DNA from 4 places in the Pelotomaculum sp. PtaB.Bin117 genome. Region 3 is predicted to be linked to each of the others. Evidence: riboswitches for the same ligand, from Rfam matches in the RefSeq annotation. Region 3 holds a riboswitch; each other region holds the start of a gene.
What was found. A riboswitch is a leader RNA that binds a small molecule or an ion and turns the genes downstream of it on or off. The one in region 3 is predicted to bind cyclic di-GMP.

Region 1 (5,893 bases), on a different contig from region 3:
ATTCCCCTTATTTAATATAATAAACATTAAAAGTTCCGGTTCTCTTTTAATATACGGAACCGACGTATATCCAAAGCGACAGCCGATAATCCTGAATATCAGATATTTTCTTTATTTTAATTACTTTTTTTATGTAATTCAAGGTAAATAAAATTGACAAAGTGTGTATAATGTGTTATTCGCTGAAAGGGGTTGAGCTTACGCAATGAAGGACTGCTTAAAGTAAATGATTTATTTATCCCATATGAGTTAATATCTTTAAAAGAATGCTTATAATGGTAAGATACAGTCGGAGCCCGGCGGTCACTGGCTTAGCTAGAATGGAGGATAACTATGGAAGATGAAAAAAAGATGTTCAAAGCACAACAAATTAATCCGCAAACTGAACAAGAATTTTTACATTGGTTTAAATCTCTCATTTTTGCTGATGATTTAAAAGACGTTGATAAATTAGCCCGTTTTACTGAAGAATTTATAATTGAAGGTAGTGGGGCAACAGTTAGATTTAAAAATGGGCATATCTTTGAAATTAATGTAGCTAACCACTATACCACACATAAGCAGCTATGTGATGAGTGCCAAAAACTTATTGGTGCACCCCGCCATACTTCTCCTCATGCTAACCTTATCTGTACAGGGAAAAAAGCGTTTAGTTCAATAATGGGCTCTGCTGATGAAACATATTATACTTGCAAAGTGTGTGGTCATGAATGGCTACATGAAACAGGCTCGTGTGGTTGTGGATGGATTAAATAAAAGAATGGACTACTATGCCGTTAACTCCGTCCATTTTAAGACCGGAGCCTAGTGCCTGGTTATTTTGACAGTGGACTACTTGTCCAACGACAGAGAATTAGAGAATTTAACGACATAAATATACCGATTTAGGAGTGATAGCATTGACCAAAAATAAAAAATTTGATTCCGGTATTAGTAACGGTATTAGTATAAGTAAAATGGATGCAGATGATATTGAAGCGAAAGAGATTGTTGGCCTTGTTTATGATAATTACGCAGCAGCACTATCAGTTTTTAATCAAATTAAAAGAATGCCAATTTGCGTAGATACTGATTATGTTTATGTTATTGATCTTCATTGTGGCGACGATCTTATAGATACTATTGGAGTTAAGGAACATCATGGAGAATGGTTACTTGATGTATTTTTTAAAATACCGAAAAAGAAACGAAACGTAGTGTAACCTTGGTACAATTTTGTCGCAAGCTATAGATGAAGGCATTATTCTGTTGTAATAATTCCGACAAAAAAGTAGCGACTATTTCCATGAAAACCATACAATTACAGAGTAAATTAATCAGGATTATTGTGTCGCCGGACACTACTTTACGGTGTCTCCCGGATCTACGTCCGTGTCACTTCGGACAGCTGGCCACCATAAACATGGCCGAAAGGATGCTTAAAATATGTATCAGAAAAGAAAAAATATATATTTTACTGATGAAGCTTTAAAATTACTGGCCACGGCAGCTAAATATACAAATGATAATCAATCGCAGGCAATAGCTGAATCATTGAAATTGTTTGTAGAGGTTAAAGAAGGTACTATACGAAAACGGATCGTGGATATACTGGGTTCAGATGTTGCCGATGAAAAGTTGGACACCCTTGTAGAGTTTTTTTTGAGAACCAGGTAGTTACCATAATGTGGTAGCTACTTTGCGTCTGGTTTAAACTTCGCTGGTACTGGGCCTATTAACGGAGAGGTGTAAAATTAACCGGAAGAGGATAAAAGCATTTATAAACTTGGGCGTGAAAAAGCCGTTATTGCCACGGCAACAGCCATTCGGCGGGCACACGGGTGTTCATGGCCGGTGCGGGACACCGTCGCCCGGATTAACCGCATAAAATTTTTTTAACCAGGTGACTTATGTCTTCTAGGGCAAAAGGTTTTGCGATATAGTATTGCTGAGGGGTTTTCTTTTTTTCCTTGAGCACTGTATCCAGTTCCGTATATGCCGTCATCAGCACTACCGGTACCCCCGGGGCCAACTTCCCGATTTCTTCGAGAGCTTCGATACCGTTCATGCCCGGCATTTTAATATCCAGCAGGATTAACGCCGGCCTTTTCGCGCGGACTTTCCGGAGCCCTTCTTCACCGCTGGAAGCGGTTTCCACCACGTAGCCCTCTTCACTGAACAGCTCGTTTAATAAAGCGCAAATTCCTTTATTGTCATCAACGATAAGGAGATTTGAGGCATTTTCTTTCATGAATCTACATCCCACCCATGCAATTTTGATGACGTGGAAATTTCCGCGTCTCGCAGTGAAGATTTTCCCCGAAGCCTGTCCGTATGAGCCGCGATTTAAAAAAAAACACCTTACCGTGAAATAAGGTAGTTGTTTGTCTTTAGATATTCACGATAGTCCAACCATCTTGCTGAAAGCCTTAGATCCGTAATTTGGCGCCCCGGTCTTTCGACTGATTTGCCATTTTCTTTTTTCCTGAGTGTATTATAAATTGTGAGGCAGCCATTGTAAATGGGACGATTGTCCTAAATAGGACTATTGTCCTATCGACAGGACTTTTGTCCTGCGAAACGAAGCAGACGAGGAATCCGGCCGGCGGTGTAGAATAATACTGTACAGCCGGGTTCGGTGATTATGTGCCGAAAACCCGGTTGCCGCATGGGCGTGATGGCGCTGGCAGATGTTATGTCGGGAAATCGGGTCATATGATTTTGATTATTGTAAAGAAGGGGTCAGGTTTGATGTTATTAAAGCTGGGATTTTTGTTCGTGTTGATTCTATTCCTGCTCATTTTTGGAATTGTAGCCATGGTTTTCTTATTTATTAGAAAACGGTTTCGTCGTTGGCATCATATGCGTTACGCCGTGCCTCACAGTCATTTTTCATGGGATGATTATGACCGGGACGGTGATGATTACGGCGGCAGGGATTAGGTTTATTGTGCCGCCGGCCGGCTATGCGGCAGACTGTGCCAGCAACAAAGGGTTTGCCTATGGCAGGGGGGCAATCAGTCTGCCGGAGTCGGTAAGGGGATGAACAACGAACCGGCTACGAAATGCTGGCTCCTATTACAAAGCTGAATGTAATGGAAAACACCAGTGACAGCAGGCCGACCGCCGTGTTGCCCGAACCAATTTCTTTGTTGACGTTCAAGCGTGGCGTCAGCCATTCAAAAAGCAGGTATACCAGAATTAATAGGACAAGGCCAATCGTCCCCCAGAGGATGGTTTCCCCGGCGGCGCTGTTTGACATTATGGCAAAGCGCATGATGTTTCCCACCCCAAAGATCTTGCCTCCCAGGGCCAGGGCGGCGGCTATGTTGCCCTTGCGGATTTCTTCCCAGTCATTGTATCTGGTGATTGCCACAAAAACCAGGATGGTTAGTAATATAATTAATGAAGCGACAAGCAGGCAAATCAGTGATGATTGGATCTGTTGCGAAAACATGTTTTGCTTTCACCTCCTTCCTTAGAACACATGGTCTCAGGTGCTTGTTACGGGAAGAAAATAAGCGAGATCGCCGGTTATGGCTTCTCCCACCCGCAGCAGCACCCCGCTGAATTCTCCCCCGATAAGAAAACTTCCCACCAGCAATCGCCCGGTGAATTCACCCGACCATGTGCTGATTGTGTGGATCGGAAGGGTGACTCTTTCCTGGTAAACCAGGTCGTTTATGTATTCTTGGTTTTCCACAAGAGCTTCTATTTCACCTTGTTCGTCATAGAGGCACACACCGCCGCCTTCGCGGCCAAAAGCCGGTTTGACCGCGTGCGGCCGGCCTTTGAAATAAATGTTGTCCAGGTAGACCGGCAAAAAGTAGCGGGTGATAATTTCTTGTTCGGCTTTATTAAAAAAGTGCGTATTTTTATATAGTTCCCAGATAATTGCCAGCATGACTTTTGACTGGGCCACAAATGCCGAGGGGGGATTCAAAAGATCAAGCTTGCTTTTGGCTGCCAGTTCGAGCAATTTTATCCCGTCAATCTCCCTGGCAAACCACTCAACCGGGTAAAGCCGGTAAAGCAGGTCGATCCGGTTTCCCCGGTCGTCCGCAACCCTGTCGGCGGTTACCCTTATGCTATCTAGCGGAACGTATTTAGCCGGCAGGCCGGAAAACGCCAACTCGGCTAAAACAGTGCCTTTGTCTTCCTGGTGCCAGCCCAGTGAAGTAAAAATAATATTTTCATATTTCTTTGAGATGAATTGGTGAAAAGCTTTTTTTACATTGCCGGCAAACATTTCATTCGGGTTTTTCACGTGGCGTAATTTGGTGATTAAGGCATTCAGTTCACTTGCCTCGACAACTCCGGTGGGGGTGTCGGAGTTGAATTCCAGTAATTTTATTTCCGCGTTTTCGCCGGCTCCGTTGACTGCGAAATCAAACCGGCCGATTACCGTGACGGGCATATGCGGATCATATGCCAAGCGGCAGAACTCTATCGCTGTTTCAGGAATGCCCAATAAACGGAGAATCTGAGCGCTGTTCAAGGCGAAGTCGACAGCTTTTTGATAAATCTTGCCGCAGGCCTCTGTCGCCGTTTTTATCTCGGTTAACAGTTCCTTGCTTATTGCAAGCGGCTCTATAGTGGCGTATTGACAGTTGTGCATAACGCCCCAGTTAAAAAAATGCAATGCGGGGTGGTCCATGACCGCTTTCCATTTTTCATAATGCAATTGATCCGTTATAGAGAGCGGCTGGTTTGCCCGGCTGTTCAAGAAGAAACACTTCCTTTGGCTGACGAGCCCAGCCCCTTTGAAGAGGACGATGTTATCTTTGACTTGCCGCCGGAGTGTATTTTGCCGGTATGAATAAAATGGCCGTCGTCATCATAGTAGCCTTCGTCATCATAGTAGACATCTTCCTGCTGCTCCTCTTCCTCCGCCGGAGGATCGTTGGATGCCGTCTGGCTGCACCCGGTTAAAGCGATGATGCCGGCCACGAGAACACCTAAAAGTTTTTGACGGTTCATTGATACACCAACTCCTATCAAGAGTTTTATTCGATAAAATACCTGGGTAATCCTTTAATATCAATAAAAATGCGCAAAAAAAAATACCCGGCTGCCCGGGTACCATAGAAAAGGAGAGGAATGAGGGTTTTCAAGCAGTATTTTAAATTGATTAAATTACTAGAATATTATGAAACTTTATTTAATTATAACAGGGGATGGTAAACAAATCAATAGGAATATTACATATTATTCTGAAAAGTTTTACGATTAATTCCGATTTTTTGTTTGTTAAAATTTATTTCATTTTTATTGCGCCTTTTTTCCGAATCATTTATAATGTTTTAGCGGGGGTGGGAAATTTGAAGAAACACATTAAAACCTTGAACAGCACCCGGTTGCCGGCAACTATTAAGGATCGCGGCTGTGGCGAGTGCCAGACCTCCTGCCAGTCAGCCTGCAAGACTTCTTGCACAGTCGGCAATCAGGTCTGCGTAAAAGAGAATGAAAGATAAAAAGAACCTTGTCCCGCCGGGATGAGGTTCTTTTTCTAAATGAGTGCATAGGTTCATTATTAAGCCGTACAAACATGGTTGCATATTGGCGCGAAAGCGCTTGGAGCGCGCCATTTTTTAAAGGCGCGGGAAGCGGAAATGTCCGGTTGATTGTAAATAGCCCGGTCAATTAAGCCAACAAAGTGGAATATTCTCAAAATTCTCATTCTGCGGCTGTAATTGGGCCGTTTTCTATTTTATTAATTAGTTTACCAGGATTAATAGTATATGCTATAATCTTTGTGGTTTTTCCCAAATCAGGGCTGGTTGATTTCAGCATGCGGAAAGGAGTTGAAGCAGTTGCCGCAATTTCATGAAGGCTTGCGGCGCCTTCCGGGGCTAGGGGAGTCTCTGAACGGTTTGAAGCGGTGGCTTTCCAAGCAGTCAGTCGCCTGCCAGTT
Region 2 (5,893 bases), on a different contig from region 3:
GGATCGGCTGCGGCATTTACGGCCTCCCACTTTCGGCAATCAGGGAAACCGTCCGGGTGGAGGAAAAGGACCGCAGGACCATGCGCGGCCGGCCCGTGGCCCTGCTGCGGGGGGAGATCGTCCCGCTGCTGGAAAACAGCCTGTATTTGGAAGCAACTGCCTCCTGCCGGGATGAGACAGTCCTGGTGGTGCTGTGGCAGAAAGCCGCATTACCTGTGGACACCGTGCTGGGCAAAGAGGTGATCATCGTGAAGCCCCTGACCGGGGAATTGAAAAGGCTGTCCGTCTTCATGGGCGCCGCGGTGCTGGGGGACGGGCGGGTGCTGCTGGTGCTGGACCCCAACGAACTGGTGCGCCTTTCCTTTGGTGACCGGGACAAGGAGGGAATTATTCATGCGAATGGAAATTGATCTGCCGCTGCTGCTGCCTTACGTGGAGAAAATCAGACAAAGGCTCCTGGACCAGGCTGCCGGGGTCCGAAGGATAGTGTTTACTGCTCCGGGACTGGATGCTGCAGGCCTGCAGCTGATCGTCGCCCTGCAAAAAGAATTTCCTCACGTAGCGGTGGAATTGGCGCCGGAGGGGCCGGGGGAAATTTTCAGGGAGCTCTTGGCGGGGGAGGTGCGTCCGGGTGTATAAAATTCTGGCGGTGGACGACTCTCCCACCGTGCTCGCCAGCATCAAGCTGGCCCTTGAGCGCCGGGGGTATGAATTGCATACCTTCCAGCGGGCGGACGAGGCGTTAAAGCAGCTAAACAGCAAAAAGGCGGACCTGGTTATCACCGACCTGAACATGCCCGGTATGGACGGTATAACCTTTATCCGGCAGGTGCGGGCCAATACGACTTGCCGCTTTACACCCATCGTCATGCTGACCACCGAGTCGCAGCAGGCCAAAAAGGAAGAGGCCCGCAGAGCAGGGGCCACCGCCTGGATAACCAAGCCCTTTACCCCGGAACAACTGGAAATGGTACTTAAAAAGCTGCTGCGGTGAACACCTTGTGAAAGTTTACACCAGGCGATTCCCATCCTCCCGCCCGCACATTATATAATATTACAATTACCGTTTCAATTAAAGCTAGGAGAGTGTTTAATTAATGGGACTAAAGTCCTATTTACATTAGGATAGAAGTTTTATATAAATTAACAGATAAGTACAAATATAGTGAAAGCTATATGCGCAAAGCTGCGGGTCTAAAGTGCCGGACTTGCACTAAGACGGCCGGGTTGCCGGGAAAGTTAATAATCATACCGACAGACACCCCGGTTGGCCGGGGTATTATTTTTGCTTTTAGAGGTTGATTAATAATGCAAGACGCAGAGCTTATCAGGGAATTTGTAGAAGAAGCCGTCAGTCATGTAGATGTTGTTGAAGTTGGCTTGTTAAAATTGGAAGAAGGCGGCGGGGATACAGATATCATTAATAATATTTTTCGCGCTGTACACAGCGTCAAAGGTACGGCAGGTTTTTTTAACTTGAAAAATATTGTAAACTTATCCCATGCCATGGAAAATCTGCTTGGGGAAGTAAGAAACGGCAAGTTAAAAGTGAAAAATGAAATGGTCGATGTTTTACTGGCGGCTAATGACAGTCTAAAAAACCTGATTATAGATGTGGAAAACAGTGATAATATTGATATTTCAGGGCATTTGGCCAATATATCGGCCAATATGAGCGGTCATGCCGGCGCAGGCCGGCAAATAGAAGTTATTAATGAACGGATGTCTGTAAATGAGCAGCCAGACGAAGAGGTTATCATTGCAGATGGCCGGGAATCAGCTATATTGGACGCTGTAGAGCGTGGACAAAGGGTTTTTAAGATAAGCCATAAAATTGACAAGGAGGTTGCGCTGAATTACGACCTGCCTGCTGACTTTATAAAAAAAATTGAGTCCATCGGCCGGCTTATTGGTTATGCAGATAATGATTTTCTTATTACCACGGTGTTGGAGAAAAGTTTGGCGGCTCTGGCCCTGGATATCCCGGAAGAAAATATTATTGAGTTGGATGTCAATGACGGGTTGGACGAACTTGCCCGGCTCATGGATAAAGGAAGCAATAGTTCTCAAACAGAGAAAAATGCCTGCCAACCTGATGTAAGACCGGCGTTGCCCGAACAGGCTGATTTTGACGCGGCCACTGCCAGCCCGGCTGCTGCCGGCTTACCGGTATCTGACGGAGCGCCGGATGGAACGAAAAAACAGCAGGTAGTGAGCATTGAAGACACAATCCGGGTTAACGTTTCTTTGCTTAACGACTTGCTGAATCTGGTCAGTGAAATGGTTCTCGGGAGAAACCAGCTGTTGCGCATACTTGGGGCTTACCGCAAGGAGATCACGGGTTTGAATGTTTTGTTGCAAAACATCGACAGCATAACGACCGAACTGCAGGAAAAAATCATGCAAACACGTATGCAGCCCGTGGCAAAAGTATTTAACAAGTTTCCCCGGATCATTCGGGAATTATCCAAAAAAATGGGTAAAGTTATTGAATTGCGGATGGAAGGTATTGACGTTGAACTGGATAAATCCATTATTGAAGCCCTTGGCGATCCTCTTACCCACCTGGTGCGCAACGCGGTTGACCATGGCGTTGAAACACCGGATGTGCGGGAAAAAGCCGGTAAATCCAGGGCTGGCGTCATTATTCTGAAAGCCTACCACGAGGGCGGCCATGTCAATATTGACATTATTGACGACGGTGCCGGGATAAATGTCGAGATTGTGAAGAAAAAAGCTTTGCAAAATGGGCTCATCAGCCCGTCGGAAGCTTCTCAGATGGGAGAGCGCGACCTGCTGGCGCTGCTCTTTCGCCCGGGTTTTTCCACTGCCGAAAATGTAACAGACCTTTCCGGCAGAGGTGTTGGGATGGATGTGGTCAAAACCAACATTGAAAAACTGGGCGGTGTCATGGAAATTATGACTAAACCGGGATTGGGCGCCACCTTTCGCTTGATCCTTCCCCTCACCCTGGCAATCATTCCTTCGCTGATTGTTGAAGTGGCGGGACAGAAATTCGCCCTGCCCCAGGTAAATTTGCAGGAAATGGTACGCATCAAACCTGGCGACTTCTCACGAAAAATCGAGATGATTCGTGATTCATGGGTAATGCGCTTGAGAGGCAAGCTTCTACCAATTGTTCACCTGGCTGATGTGCTGGGTTTGCCAAGGTTCTTTGATCCAAACCAGGTTATCCGGACACTGGTGATCAAGAGCGGCTCCAAACGCTTCGGCTTGATTGTCGATCTCATTCACGACGGCGAAGAAATCCTGGTCAAACACCTTCCCAGGTACTTGAATGATTGTCAGTGCTACTCCGGGGTAACGATCCTGGGCGATGGCAAGACTGCGATGATCCTGGATCCGGAGGGTATTTCCAACAAGGCGGGCTTAAGATTCATTAATGAGAATCAGGAAAAATCTGCTGTGGACGCATATGCCAAAAGCATGAACGAGCGGCAGAACTTGCTGCTCTTCAAATGCTCCGGGTCGGAGACCTTTAGCATAGATCTTTCAATGGTGGCGAGAGTGGAAAAAATTCAGTCGGACCAGATTGAAAGAATTGGTGACAAGGAATTTATCCAGTTTAGGGGTGAAGCGTTGAGACTCATCCGGCCTGAAGACTACCTTCCCGTTACCCGTGTGGAAAAGAGCAATCAAACGCTTTTTGTTATAATCCCCAAACTGGTCAGACATCCTATGGGCATCCTTATCGAAAAGATCTACGATACTATAGAAGCAACGATTCAGTTTGACCGGGAGGATGTTAAAGCTAAAGGCCTGGTTGGTTCAGCAATCTTGAACAACCGGATCGTACTCATTATCAATATTTATGAGCTTTTTGAAACAGCTTCCCCGGAGCACTACCAGCCGGGCGACGGCATGCTGGAAACCGAAAAGAAACAAACGGTGCTGCTGGTAGAGGACACTCCGTTTTTTATCAAAATGGAGAAAAAGTATCTTGAGTGGGCGGGCTACCATGTTCTGACAGCGTATAACGGCAAGGAAGCATGGGAAACGCTCCAGGAAAATCATGTTGATGTTGTGGTAAGCGACATCGAGATGCCGGTGATGGACGGTTATGAATTAGTAAGCCGGGTACGCGCCGACAGCAGGTTTGCCCGGCTGCCGGTGGTTGCCGTTACTTCCAAGGCTGATAATCGCAGTATAAAAAGAGGCATGGACGCCGGCTTTGACTATTATGAGATCAAACTGGACAAGGAAAAATTATTGAAAAAAGTAAAGCTTGCTCTCGAAAAAGGGAATAAAGTAGTATAACATGGTAGTGTAGCATAATATGGATGAGGCAAAGAAAATGGAGAAAGAGCGCGGTAGAGGTTTCAGCTATGCGGTTGACGGAAAAAGCAAGATATTGTCTTTCTATCTCTGTGAGAATCTCTTTGGCCTTGATATAACAGCGGTAAAAGAAATCAACCGCAATATCGAATACACACTTGTACCTGACGCGCCGTCCCATATTATCGGTTTATTAAACATGCGCGGGCAGATAGTCACCTTGTTTAATCTTGCCAGGCTTATGGGGTACGAACAGGAGAACAAAAGGCGGTCAACATGCATTATCTTGAAAAACAAAGCAGACAACCCCGATTACGTTGGTTTTTTGATTGACCGGCCCGGTTCAGTCATCGATGTTGACGAAGATATTTGCGAGTCGCCTCCGGCAAACATGGGGAGCCTGGAAAATAAGTTTTTAAGCGAAGTGGTCAAGCTCAAGGATGAGCTGTTGTTAATCATTAATTGGAAAGCGATCATAGAAGTTTTAGGAAAGAAAACTGAGAGACAATCCCATTACTACCGGAAAGAGGACCTGGTGGTCAGGCGGATACAGGAATTAAAAGGCATGCGCATTCTGGTGGTTGAAGATAGTCGAATCAACCAGAAAATGATCCGGGAAATTCTGGAAGGGTCGGGAATAGTGGTGGAAACCGCTGATAATGGTCTAGAGGCGGTTCGGAAGGTTAATGAAACAGCCATTCCCTATGACGCTGTGCTTATGGATGTACAAATGCCGGAGATGGATGGTTGCGAGGCAACCCGGGTAATTCGCGGTAACGCCGATTACGCTAATCTGCCAATTATTGCCATGACTGCCGACGATATGGACGAAACCCGGGAGGCTTGTCTAGCTGCCGGTATGAATAGCTATATAACTAAACAGTTTAATATTAATCAACTGTTCGATGTCCTAACCCGGGGGAGCAAAGCCGGGACGATGATAAAAACGGAAGGAAACACTGCCTGGAGAGGTTTACCTGAGCGCCTCCCCGGACTAGATGCAGAATCCGCTTTGAAAAGACTGGGAGGCAACAAGCGGCTTTATATAAAACTTTTGCTGGATTTTATGCGTGAAAACAAGATGGTTTGCTCAGAAATCCGGCACCACTTGGAAAAAACAGATCTGAACCAAGCCCGGCAATTAGCGCACAGGCTAAAAGGTGTGGCAGGTAATATTGGAGCGAAAAAAGTGTTCGAGGCGGCAAAAAACCTGGAAATTAGCGTTAAACAGGAGAGGAAAGAGCAGTTTGCTTCTCTGCTGAATATCCTGGAAAATTCCCTTGCCTCCTTGTTTGAATTTATTGCCGGCCTGGAAGCAAACCAGCGGCAACAACTACCGGATTTGGTTGAAAAAACGGCGCCGTTTGATCATGCAGATCTGGCGCCTTTACTGGCCAATTTGTTTGAACTCTTAAAAAATAACAATATGGGTGCCAGCAGGCAACTAGCTCTTGTCCGGCAACATTTAAAGGGTTTCGATAGAAATATTATGGATAGCCTGGAAGATGCCATAAATAAACTGGATTTTAGACATGCCTTGTCACTTCTTGAATCAATTGTCCAAGCTTTAAAAATCACTTTATAAAGAAGGATCAAT
Region 3 (5,893 bases):
TTTGCTTCCCGTGGCGATAGAACTAATGCTTTTAAGCGTCGCTGCGGGCGTGGAGATTGGTGATTGGTTCTGGACCGTGCTTGTGTTTGCAGGGTTCGCCTGATTCGCTGCGGGTTGAGTATTGTTGGGGCTGTTGCTGGAGTTTTGAGCGCCGGATGTATTCGTCTGAGATGACTTATCGGTTTTACCGGCTTTTTGCAGATCTTCGGTTTGTTTCGCATAGGTCTGTTTGCTTGCTTCTATTTCTTTAGTGTTAGCGCTTGCGCCTCTCCATAAATAAACCCCGATAATAATGGCAAAGCCAAGGCACACCAGCAATCCGGTAAATAGAAGTTCTTTGTTATTCACTGATATCTATCACCACCTTTAGATCCTTTTTGTGAAATAGGAATTTACTGATATTGTATTCAACAGCCGAAGAAGTGTGCAAGTAATTACCGGGGCAAAAGGCCAATGTGGCTTAACTAAAACCTGACCATACGCCGGATATGGATATGCTCACGCCCGGACAGGACCCGCTTAGTGAGAATTGTAACAAGCGATAATGATAAGCCCCGCGAATACCGCGGGGCTCATTTAAAATGTCGGCAGGTTATCCAGATTGTTTGTTTCGCTGCTGTCGGGATTGCTTCTAAGGTATTCCTTTCCGCTCTTTGCTTTTGCCACATTAACTCCTTCAATTTTACCGTCTCTGGCCATCATGATGGCCTCATCAATGCCATATACGTTGTTGTCAATCATAACGTCAGTGATGTCGCCTTCCGCGTTCTTCTTCACTTTATCTATTTTCATTTATTATCCCCTCCTGACTTTAGTATGCCCGGAGGTAAACGATATAGTCGTTTCATCGCTGTAAGCGATGAATGTTATTATTCATTGCAAAATTTAGACAAGATTTTGTAATGTTTAGACAAGGTTTTGCTGTTTTTTGACAAGAATAATAGACAATCAGCTATAATACTGCTAAGTTTAATTGTATTATTATCTCTCGCTTAGTCCTTCAAAGGGGTTGAATTTTTGAGGATAGAAGCAAAACACGAGTTGCCTTTCATGCTATTTCTTTCTGTTATCCTGGCGGTATTAATAATTCTGGAGGTGAGCGGGACCGCGCGGTTTGCCTTGGGATTGATTTTCGTCCTGTTTTCCCCCGGGTATGCCTTAATTGCAGCTCTATTCCCAGCCAGGGATGAACTCGACGTCATTGAACGAGTTGCCTTGAGCTTTGGTCTAAGTATAGCCGTGGTACCGCTGCTGGGTCTTATCCTGAACTACACTCCATGGGGAATAAGGCTTTATTCCATATTGCTGACGCTTTTGGTTTTTACGATCCTGCTGTTCGTTATCGCAATCTACCGAAGAAATAAACTTTCTGTTGAAAAACGCTTTGTGGTTTCTTTTAACGCAGACACTATCAAATGGAGCAATCTTTCAAGGTTGGACCGAATTCTCTCGTTAGCCCTGGCGGGAACCATCATTTTTACGCTAGGCGGCCTTCATTACATCGCAGCTGCACCAAAAGTTAGTGCGAAGTGCACAGAGTTTTATATTTTGGGCCCTGGTGGGGAGGCAGAAGGTTATCCCCATGCTCTGAAAACGGGTGAGGAAAAGGAAGTCATCTTGGGAATTGTTAACCACGAATGCCGTCCGGTTTCTTACGCCGCTGAGGTGCGCATGGACGGTTATGTGAAGGCACGGCTGGGCCCTTTTGTATTAAACCATGGAGAAAAAAAGGAAGAATCCGTTAAGCTCAGTGTTTATGAGCCCCATGAAAATCTGAAGGTAGAGTTTTTACTATTTAAAGATGGGGAGAGTGAACCCTATCGCTTCCTGCATTTATTGGTGAACGAAAATGAGTAGAACGCAAGCCCATCTTTCAGCCTGGGATCCTGAAATCAAAAGTGCTGTTTCCAAAAAAGATCACTTATTTGTCTGGCTGTACGCTATTGCCATCACTGCCGCGGAGGTCGTTACAACCTTCCATGACCCGCTGTACGGGATTGTCTGGCATGTGGTTCTGCTGGCAGCCTTGCTCGTACATGCTTCCCTGGTCAACAAACAGGCGATAAATCTGGTTTACTTAGCGCTGTCCCTGGCTCCGCTGATCCGGATCATGAGCCTTGCCACGCCGTTGGTTGGCGTTCCGCCTATTTACATGTACCTGATTATCAGTCTTCCACTCTTTACCGCGGCGGCGTACGTGATGAGGTATGCCAGCTTTAAGCCAGAGGATGTCGGGTTGATCGTGGGCAGCTTGCCCCTTCAGTTGCTGGTGGCTTCCCTCGGGGTGCCGCTGGGCTTAATAGAATACCTGATATTAAGGCCCGCTCCTCTAGCGCCGGAGCTTACTTTTCAGCATGTCTGGCTTCCGGCGCTGATCCTGCTTGTCAGCACCGGTTTTTTGGAAGAGTTTATCTTTCGCGGGGTTATGTATCGTGCGGCTGCGGAGACATTAGGCAGGTGGTACGGCAGTATTCACATTAGTTTCATTTTTGCGATGCTGCATATTATGCATCGTTCACCGGCGGACTTGGTTTTAGTTTTTGCCATTGCGCTGCTTTTTTCCACGATCGTCGGCTTCTTTAGATCGCTTTTAGGAGTCTCCCTGGCTCACGGATTAACGAATATCGGTTTATATATCATATGGCCGTATCTTCTTAGATAAAAAACGAAAAATTTCCCGTGACCCTCAAAAAAAATATTATAGACAGCGTATACACATAATATAGGTATTTTAGTACCGTCCAAAAGAATGCTTTGGGTCTATTATTTTGTAAGAGCGCTGTTTTTAATTGATTTGTGTAAAATATCACAATCGTATTGCTCAAATCCTGGAAACAACTGAAAAGGCAAACTTACCGAAAGGTAGGGGCGCAAAGCTACGGGTCTAAAACCGGTCCTTTGTCTCAGCAGAAGTGCCGGTCAATGATCGCCGGGCTGCAGCAAAAACCTATTTTAAAAGCAAAGTACCGCTGCACATTGAGCCGGCAGCGGTACTTCTCGTTTGCAGGGATTGCTGTGCAAAATCAGACAAGAAAATGTAACTTTTAGACAAGAAAATGTAACAATTAGACAAGGTTGGCAGGAATATGTTATTATTCAATTAATTATAATTCTTCAAGGAAGGTAACCAATTGAACACGATAACTTTCTTATCTTTGTTATTGGTCTCGTTTCCCGAAGCGATCCTGGTGGCTGCCCTGGGGTTTCTACTGGTAGGACTCAGACCCTGGTGGCGCGATTTACTAATAATCGGAGTTTTACAGGCGGGTTTTGCTTATGTCATCAGGCTCTTGCCGGTACCTTTCGGGCTCCACTCAATTTTTGAAACATTTTTATTCATTCTAAATATTCGCGTGGTTACCCGCCTGCCATTCAGGATAGTAATGCTTGCTTCTTTACTTGGCCTAATTTTTTACGGCTCGGTAGAAACCGTAGCGATACAGTTCTTGCTGCATGTCAAAGGTTTTTCGCTGACTGATGCCTGGAATTACACTTTTATCAGAGTTTTATACTTTCTTCCTCAAGCCTTTGTCATGCTGATATTTATAGTTGCCTGTAAAATTTTTAATATATCTTTAATCGGTTATTCTCAAGCATATAGTTATTCAGGGTACTTATCAAGAAAAGAAATGCAAAAATACTTAAAGGAAGAAATTATTAATAAGCACAATATTTTTATCTTTGTAGTCGTTCTTTTGCCCGTACTGTTGCTGACGATCTTAAACAGTGCTTTTAACGCGGTCAGGTTGAATATTTTTCCGGGGGAACATTTTATTATCTTTAACGGACTCATGGGGTTATTTATCATTGTTTTAACGGTACTGTCCACTGTCGCCGTCAAAAAAATCGGACAGCACGTGGAAAAGGAATACGAGGCCAAGAGAGCGGAGGAAAACTTAAAACAGATCAAACAATTAATTGATTCTTCCAGAAAACAGAGGCATGATTTCCACCACCAGCTGCAAACCATTTACGGGTTGTTGGAAGGCGGTTATTTTGAGAGAGCGCGGGATTATATAGGCGGGGTATTCGGCGATGTATCCAAAACTGTGGATTTGATAAAAACTGATAATTTTAGTGTCAGCGCCCTTCTCTACACGAAAATAGGCCTGGCCGAAGCCAGAAGCATAGAAATGGAAATAAACATTGAATGCAGTCTCAAAGAAATACCTTTAACTCCTCGTGAGACAAGCTCATTGCTGGGAAATCTGATTGATAACGCTCTTGAAGCCGTGGAAGACAAAACCGGTGATTTCAGGCAGGTAAAAGTAAAAATAGCACGTGAATACGGGATGTACATAATCATCATAAGCAATACGGGGGACCCGATCATGCCTGAAATCAAAGACAATGTCTTCAAGCCGGATTTTACGACGAAAGAAGGTCACTCAGGTTTGGGCCTGTCAATCATCAAAGATATTGTAACAAAATACCGCGGTAACATTGAGATTATCAGCGATCCTGAAGAGACGACCTTTGCCGTCACAATACCATCAAAAAAGAGGTAGATTTAATGAATTTAAACCAGATGGCCACGGAAACCGCGAACTACCTTTCCAGGGAACTGGCGCTGGATATTGGTAAAATTGATACACTGCGCTTCGGCCTGGAAATTATTTTTGCCACCCTCATCAAAGGGGTTATTCTGCTCAGTCTGGCGCACTTCCTGGGCATATTTGCCGAAGTAGCTTTTGCCATCGCCTGTGGGGCCATTTACCGGCTCCTAAGCGGCGGAGCCCACTGCTCCGGTTACTGGAGATGCCTCACCCTGGGAGTTTTTACTTTTCTTGGCGCCGGAGAATTGGGAATATATTGGGGACGTTGCCTATCAATCAATTTCCTGACATATGCGTTGCTGGCCGGCTACGTAACATCCTTCTGCTGTGTGATAGCTTGGGTGCCGGGGGAAGTGCCCTATAAAAAGATCACAAATATTTCTGAAAGGAGAATGTTTAAAATTCTTTCACTGACCTATTTAAGTCTATGGCTGGCGGCCAGTATAGCGATTGCCCACTATGCCTACTTATCCCTCGCTATTGCCGGCCTTGCCGCCGTCATTATCCAGACAATCAGTTTTTCCCCGCCTGGTTATCAGGTCATCCATAAGTTTGATGACTTTTTAACAGCACTATATAAGAGAAAGGAGGTGTCCAACCAATGCTGAGATTCATTAAAAAACTATCGTTTACTCCTGTTGTCACGGTAGCTTTATTAGTTGCCGCGGTCGGTTTCAAACCGGCTTGTTTCTTCTGGTTTTACCAACCCGCTCCTCCCGTAAAATCCAAATAAAGGACGGAGTAATTTCACATGAGAATAACTGTCTTTATTGCTGAAGATGACCCGGACATGCGATATGTGCTCAGAAAAGTAGTTGAAGAAGTTGAAGGTGTAAGAGTCATTGGCGAGGCCGGAGATGGGTTGGATGCTATAAAGTTAATCGGAGAACTGGCTCCCCAAGTGGTTTTTGTAGATATCGGTATTCCTGGAAAAGACGGTGTTGCCCTGGCCCAGGAGATATTTGACATCAATCCCATGACCTTTATCGTATTTGCCACAGCTTTCAGCGAATTTAGAGAAAAAGCCTTTGATATCTATGCTTTCGACTATCTCGTCAAGCCCTTTAAAATGAACCGGGTCCGGCAGACAATGGAAAGGGTCAAAGCGGTTCTGTCCGGAAAAGCTGCCGTCAGGTCAAAGCCTAACTTAAGATATTTTAATAAAAATATCAGCAGAAGACAATTTTTTAGAAATGACAACAAGTTTGTTTATTTAAATCTTGATGATGTCATCTATGTTACCAAGGAAGGCCGCAAGTCCACGATCTATTTTATCGGCGGACAAGTTCAAACAAACGATAAGCTGTCTGTCCTGGAAGAGCAATTGAAAGGGTATC
Region 4 (5,893 bases), on a different contig from region 3:
AGCCTGGCTTCCTCCCGCGCCAGTCCATGCTGCTTGTTCAGGAGCGAGGCCAGCTCATGAAAAGGAATCAGCTTGAAAATATACTGCTGGCAGCGCGACAAAACGGTGGCGGGCAATGCCTGCGGCAGCGCCGTCAGCAATACAAAAACGGTTTCGTCAGGCGGTTCCTCAAGGGTCTTTAGCAGGCAATTGGCAGCTTCGGCCGTCATGGCTTCAGCCTGCTCAATGATAATTACTTTCCGGCCGCCCTGATATGAGCGAAACATTACCTTGCGCTGAATGCCGCGAATCTGTTCAATCTTTATTGACGAGCCCGCCGGACGCACCCAATGAAAGTCAGGGTGATTGGCGTGCTCAAACTGGCGGCATGCCCGGCACCGCCCGCAGGCGTCTCCCCGGTCCGCACCTTCGCAGAGCAGCGCCCCTGCGAACGCCAGAGCGGTTGTCGCCTTGCCCACCCCTTCCGGCCCCGCGAATAAATAAGCGTGGCCCACCCGGTCATGTAGCAGAGCGTTAAGCAAAGCCCGGATAATTTGTTCGTGCCCGGCGATTTCCCTCAAGAGACGCATTTAAATAAAACTCCTACCATAATAAAGTAGTCAGTAGTCAGAAGTCAGAATAAAAGAATGGTTAATTGTCTTGATATATTTTAAATTCTAATCGGAAACAATATCCCTGACCACTTGATAGATTTCTTCGTGAATCTCCCCGATGTTTTTCAGCCGCCCGCCGGCCACACAATCGATCCGGCGCCATTTGTGCCGGTCGGCGATCTCGCGGGCATTACGGTAAGATTTTACGATAAATCCGTAATCCCGCTCATGAATGTCTTTTTTATCTTCGCCTGACTTGTTAACCCTGCCGTCGATCAGCTTCCTGCTGTGCTCCGGCGGCATGTCCAAAAAAATAACGCAGTCGGGCGCCGGGAGCTGAAACAAGTTAAACTCGAAATCCAGCAACCAGTTGATATAATTTTCTCTTTCCATATCGCCGGTTATTTTCGCCGCCTGATGAACCATGTTCGCCGTCGTGTAGCGGTCAGCGACAATAATGCCGCCGTTTTCATAGAATTCTTTCCATTCCTTTTTATAGGAAGCATACCGGTCGACAGTATAAAATGTGGATGCGACATAGGGATTTACATCACCTGGCTCACTGCCGAATTCACCGTTCAAGTACATTTTAACCAAGGCCGAAGATGCGCTTCCGTAATTCGGGAACTCAACTTTTCTCACATGATACCCCTCGGCCGCCAACCGTTTGTACAGTTTTTCGGCCTGGGTGCCCTTGCCGCTTCCGTCACCCGCTTCTAAAGCAATGAGTTTTCCTCTCATAATTGCTCCCGCACAGCCCCCTTGCTTCCTCATATGCTATTCTACCACAACTTTTATACTTTTTAACGTACGGCCGGACAATCCCTGGCAGGTCAATCCAAGTTTCACCACCGCGGCCAGGTACTCATAAACCGCGGGAGTTATTTCTTCGCCCGGGCACAATACAGGAATACCCGGCGGGTAAACCGCCACCATCTCGGCGCATATCCTGCCGCGCGCTTCTGCCGGCGCGACCCGCCGGGCAGAAGCAAACCAGGCGTCCCGGGGCTTCATTCTTTTCACCGGGCAAGCCGGTATTTCGGGCAATGGGACAGGCGCCGCGGCCAGCCTGTCCCGCCGCGCTATGTCCCGCAAGGCGAAGACCAGGGCGTCGCACTCCGCCTGGGTGGTGCCGGTTGACAAAAACGCCACAATATTGACCAAGTCGGCCATTTCAATAGCAATATTATAACGGCTGAACAACAATTCGCCTACCTGATAACCGGTCAGGCCCAAACCGTCAACCGACACGACCAGCTTAGTCAAATCAAGAGCCCGGCTGCCGCCGGACAGGTGTTCTTCCGATAGAACCTTCAGCCCGCTGACGCCGGCCAGCCGCTTTCTTGTTTCGCCCGCCAGCCTCAAAGTCTTTTCCAGCAATTCCTGGCCGGTCAGGACCAGCTGCCGCCTGGCCAGGTCAAGAGAGGCCATCAGAATATAAGACGGACTGGTTGTCTGCAATAAATCCAGCGCGCCGGCCACCGCGCCGGGGTCAAGGAGTCCGCCGCTCAGATGCAGCAGGGCACTCTGGGTCAAAGAGCCGCCCATTTTGTGGGTGCTCTGCACGGAGGCGTCGGCACCGGCCGCCATGGCGTCACCGGGCAATCCGGGGTGAAACCGCAGGTGGGCGCCGTGCGCCTCATCAACAAGAAGCGGTTTGCCCGCATCATGCGCCGCCCGGACCTGCCCGGCCAGCTCGTCCGCCACCCCGTAGTAGTTCGGCCGGACCGCCAGGACAGCCCCGGCACCGGGGTTCGCTTCAAGCGCCCGACGTACCTGCCCGGGTGAAACGCCCCCAGCTATCCCAAATTCTTTGATTGTCCAGGGAGCGACATACTCAGGGTCGGCGCCGGACAAAATCAAACCGCCCATTACGGAACGGTGGGCGTTCCTGGGCACAATTACTTTCCCCCGGCCTCCCACCGCCAGCAGTAAAGCATGCACGCCTGCCGTGGTACCGTTTACCAGAAAAAAGCTCTTGGCGGCTCCATAGGCCCGGGCCGCCAGTTCCTGGGCGCGGGCAATCACCCCCCGCGGGTTATGCAAGTCGTCCAGTTCCGGTATTTCTGTCAAATCCAACGCGAACAAAGCTTGTCCGCCGAGAGACGACAATTCCACGGGCAGACCGCGGCCCTGCTTGTGCCCCGGCACATGAAAATTTGCCGCCCATTTCCCGGCATAATTTTGCAGCATCTTAAAAAGGGGAGCGTCACACTGTCTGGTAATCGCCGGCAACCTCCAGACTCATTATTTTAAAATGCCATAAATTGCTTAGGCAAGATCGAGTCCATTATATTTCAGAAAAATGCAAGTTATACTAATTAAATATTTTATCATACCTGACATCGACCTACCAAGTTTAGGCATTGTCATTGCCAGCAGTTTTAACTCATAGATAACCGATTCCTGGTCAAAATATTTTTATGCAAGAGTCAGTAATTGAACTTTTTCGTCCCGAATTATTCTGACTCCTGACTCCTGACTCCTGACTCCTGAATACTTAAAGAAAGGGTGTGGACAGCCACGGCCGGAAATATTAATAAGAAGGTCGATGAAAAATCCCTGTCAAGAAAGTATCGCACTAATGTCGGCAGATTAATCAGGGCGTTTAAACTCGGTCTTTCCGATCAAGAAATTGCCGAAAGAACCGGTGTCAAGCTTTCCACCATCTATTTAATCAAGCAGGACATCGAAATGCTCCACAGGCGGATCCGGCTTGCCAAAAAAAAACAAGCCCTGGCGGAAGCTCAAGCCCTTGGGAAACACCAAATTTTTTTCAACCCTGTAATAAAATAATCATAATCAGGGTTATCAGCGGATAAAGCCAAGATTTTATTTTCGCAGTCGCAACAGATATTATGGCCGGCGACCCAAAGCGCCTGCTCTCCCTCTTGCAGCGCCCGCCGGCAAATGATACACACTGGAAAAATGCTGCTCACCCTTCTTCATCACCTAATATTTTTTTAAAAGATTTCAACATTAGATTATGCGCTCAATCATTTCGGGGTGACCTTATTAAGGTCGCCTGCAAATAAGAAAAGTAAATTTTGTAAAAAAACAACCGCTTCGACATATTACAACACTATCCGCCACTATCATATGATATAATACAATTTATAGTATAAAATGGCAAACCGATTGAAAAGTTGGGGCGCAAAGCTATGGGTCTAAGGCTGGTAAGGCTATGACTGCCAGGCTGCTGTGACATAATCCAAGCTGATCAAGCCTCTTATCCTTCACCGGTGCGGAGGCTTTATTATATATCTCCAATCTAACCAAGTTCGGGGATTGCCAAACAATCCCATAATCTAATAAAAGCGTTGCTAAATACTTTGAAAACTTGACCTTAAGGATTGCTTATTAGTTGACGAACTAATATATATAGGGTCTATTTGATTAGCGAATTATTTTACCAAGTTTGAGGAGGCTTGAAAAGAATGATTCCAAAACTGAAGCTTATAAAAAACATACTATTTTTCTTTTTGTTCTGCGTTGCCTGGTTGAATCCTTTTCAAATTAAACCGTTGTTCGCAGCTACGCAGACGTCATTTTCAGCTGTTACGTACACGGTAGCGGAAAACGCGGGCACCGCGACGATCACGGTCTACCGGAACGGCGGCTCCACTGGACCGGTGACGGTTGATTACGCCACCAGCAACGGAACAGCCCGGGCCGGCACCGACTACACGGCCGCCAGCGGCACTTTGACCTTTGCCGACGGTGATACCAATGAGTCTTTCACCGTGCCTATTATAGATAACGACGCCAAGGAACCAACCAAAACAGTCAAGCTCACCTTGAGCAACCCGACCGGCGGCGTTGCCCTCGGCTCTCAGAAAACGGCTGTCTTATATATTACTAATGACGACGAGTCCAACGGACAGCTTGAGTTTTCCGCCGCCGCCTATACTGTAGGGGAAGACGAAGCGACCGGATACGCAACGATTACAGTCAACCGGAACAACGGTTCCCATGGGGCGGTAACGGTTAACTACGCCACTGCCAACGGAACGGCCAAGGCCGGCACGGACTACACGGCCGCCACCAATACGCTGACCTTTGCCGACGGTGATTCAGCTGCAAAAACATTCACCGTACCTATTATAAATGACACCGCCTATGAATCGACGGAAACAGTCAAGCTTACCCTGAAAAGCCCGACCGGCGGCGCCACCCTCGGCTCCATGAGAACGGCTGTCTTAAACATTACCAACGACGACGCGTCTCCCGGTCAGTTTGAATTCTCCGCTTCCACTTACACGGTTGCGGAAGACGTATCAGGTGGAACCGTAACCGTCGAGGTTTACCGGAACGGCGGCTCCAGCGGGGAGGCGACGGTTAACTACGCCACCAGCGACGGAACGGCCAAAGCCGGCACGGACTACACGGCCGCCACTGATATTCTGACCTTTGCCGACGGCGAGACTATACAGACGTTTGAGGTTACTATTACAAATGATGAATTTTACGAGCCGACGGAAACAATCAAGCTCACCCTGAGCAACCCGGCCGGCGGCGCCACCCTCGGCTCCCCAAAAACGGCTGTCTTGCGGATCGCCAGCGAAGATTCTTCCAACGGCGAGATGGAGTTTTCCCTCACCTCGTACAATGTGATGGAAGATGCGGGCACCGTAACCGTCGAGGTTAACCGGAACGGCGGCGACAACGGCCCGGTGACGGTTAACTACGCCACCAGCGACGGAACGGCCAAGGCCGGCACGGATTACACAGCGGTCAACGATACTCTGACCTTTGCCGACGGTGATACGGCCGCAAAAACATTCGACGTGCCTATTTTAAACGACAGCACCTATGAGCCGACCAAAACGGTCAAGCTTACCTTGAGCAGCCCGACCGGCGGCGCCACCCTCGGCTCACAGAAAACGGCTGTCTTGAACATCATCAACGACGATGAGTCCAACGGACGGCTTGAATTTTCCGCCGCCGCCTACACCGTGGCGGAAGACGCGGGAACCGTAACGGTCTCGGTCTACCGGACCGGCGGCTCCAACGGGCTGGTGACGGTTAATTACGGCACCACCAACGGAACAGCCAAGGCCGGCGTGGATTACACAGCCGTCAACGATACTCTGACCTTTGCCGACGGTGACACGGCCGCAAAAACATTTGACGTGCCTATCACAGACGATACCGTCTATGAGCCGACGGAAACGGTCAAACTCACTTTAAGCAGCCCGACCGGCGGTGCCACCCTCGGCGCCCAGAAAACGGCTGTCTTGAACATTGCCAACGACGACGCGTCTCCCGGCCAGCTTGAGTTCACTGCTGCCTCATACACA

Region 1: it holds a riboswitch for cyclic di-GMP, as region 3 does, so the genes downstream of both, A4E54_RS08370 (response regulator) here and A4E54_RS08910 (sensor histidine kinase) in region 3, are expected to answer to the same signal.
Region 2: it holds a riboswitch for cyclic di-GMP, as region 3 does, so the genes downstream of both, A4E54_RS06360 (hybrid sensor histidine kinase/response regulator) here and A4E54_RS08910 (sensor histidine kinase) in region 3, are expected to answer to the same signal.
Region 4: it holds a riboswitch for cyclic di-GMP, as region 3 does, so the genes downstream of both, A4E54_RS14475 (Calx-beta domain-containing protein) here and A4E54_RS08910 (sensor histidine kinase) in region 3, are expected to answer to the same signal.

What each region holds. Positions count from the first base shown of each region.
Region 1 covers NZ_MVQM01000121.1:97-5,989, forward strand. The annotation lists gene A4E54_RS08355 (hypothetical protein) at 334-756, shown strand; gene A4E54_RS08360 (hypothetical protein) at 900-1,202, shown strand; gene A4E54_RS08365 (hypothetical protein) at 1,426-1,656, shown strand; gene A4E54_RS08370 (response regulator) at 1,856-2,230, opposite strand; cyclic di-GMP riboswitch class I at 2,379-2,461, opposite strand; gene A4E54_RS08375 (hypothetical protein) at 2,731-2,922, shown strand; gene A4E54_RS08380 (DUF350 domain-containing protein) at 3,038-3,436, opposite strand; gene A4E54_RS08385 (glutathionylspermidine synthase family protein) at 3,473-4,705, opposite strand; gene A4E54_RS08390 (hypothetical protein) at 4,702-4,959, opposite strand; gene scfA (six-cysteine ranthipeptide SCIFF) at 5,301-5,453, shown strand; gene A4E54_RS08400 (peptidoglycan DD-metalloendopeptidase family protein) at 5,793-5,893, shown strand, end outside.
Region 2 covers NZ_MVQM01000095.1:1,713-7,605, forward strand. The annotation lists partial or broken gene A4E54_RS06345 (chemotaxis protein CheA) at 1-410, shown strand, start outside; gene A4E54_RS06350 (hypothetical protein) at 394-639, shown strand; gene A4E54_RS06355 (response regulator) at 632-994, shown strand; cyclic di-GMP riboswitch class I at 1,146-1,235, shown strand; gene A4E54_RS06360 (hybrid sensor histidine kinase/response regulator) at 1,309-4,278, shown strand; gene A4E54_RS06365 (response regulator) at 4,316-5,881, shown strand.
Region 3 covers NZ_MVQM01000126.1:3,861-9,753, forward strand. The annotation lists gene A4E54_RS08890 (hypothetical protein) at 1-348, opposite strand, end outside; gene A4E54_RS08895 (DUF3892 domain-containing protein) at 577-792, opposite strand; gene A4E54_RS08900 (DUF1616 domain-containing protein) at 1,018-1,857, shown strand; gene A4E54_RS08905 (CPBP family intramembrane glutamic endopeptidase) at 1,850-2,662, shown strand; cyclic di-GMP riboswitch class I at 2,836-2,942, shown strand; gene A4E54_RS08910 (sensor histidine kinase) at 3,132-4,508, shown strand; gene A4E54_RS08915 (accessory gene regulator ArgB-like protein) at 4,514-5,164, shown strand; gene A4E54_RS08920 (cyclic lactone autoinducer peptide) at 5,158-5,289, shown strand; gene A4E54_RS08925 (LytR/AlgR family response regulator transcription factor) at 5,308-5,893, shown strand, end outside.
Region 4 covers NZ_MVQM01000174.1:14,366-20,258, reverse strand. The annotation lists gene holB (DNA polymerase III subunit delta') at 1-569, opposite strand, end outside; gene A4E54_RS14490 (dTMP kinase) at 657-1,337, opposite strand; gene A4E54_RS14485 (aminotransferase class I/II-fold pyridoxal phosphate-dependent enzyme) at 1,371-2,828, opposite strand; gene A4E54_RS14480 (hypothetical protein) at 3,105-3,389, shown strand; gene A4E54_RS15840 (sigma factor G inhibitor Gin) at 3,341-3,514, opposite strand; cyclic di-GMP riboswitch class I at 3,712-3,797, shown strand; gene A4E54_RS14475 (Calx-beta domain-containing protein) at 4,031-5,893, shown strand, end outside.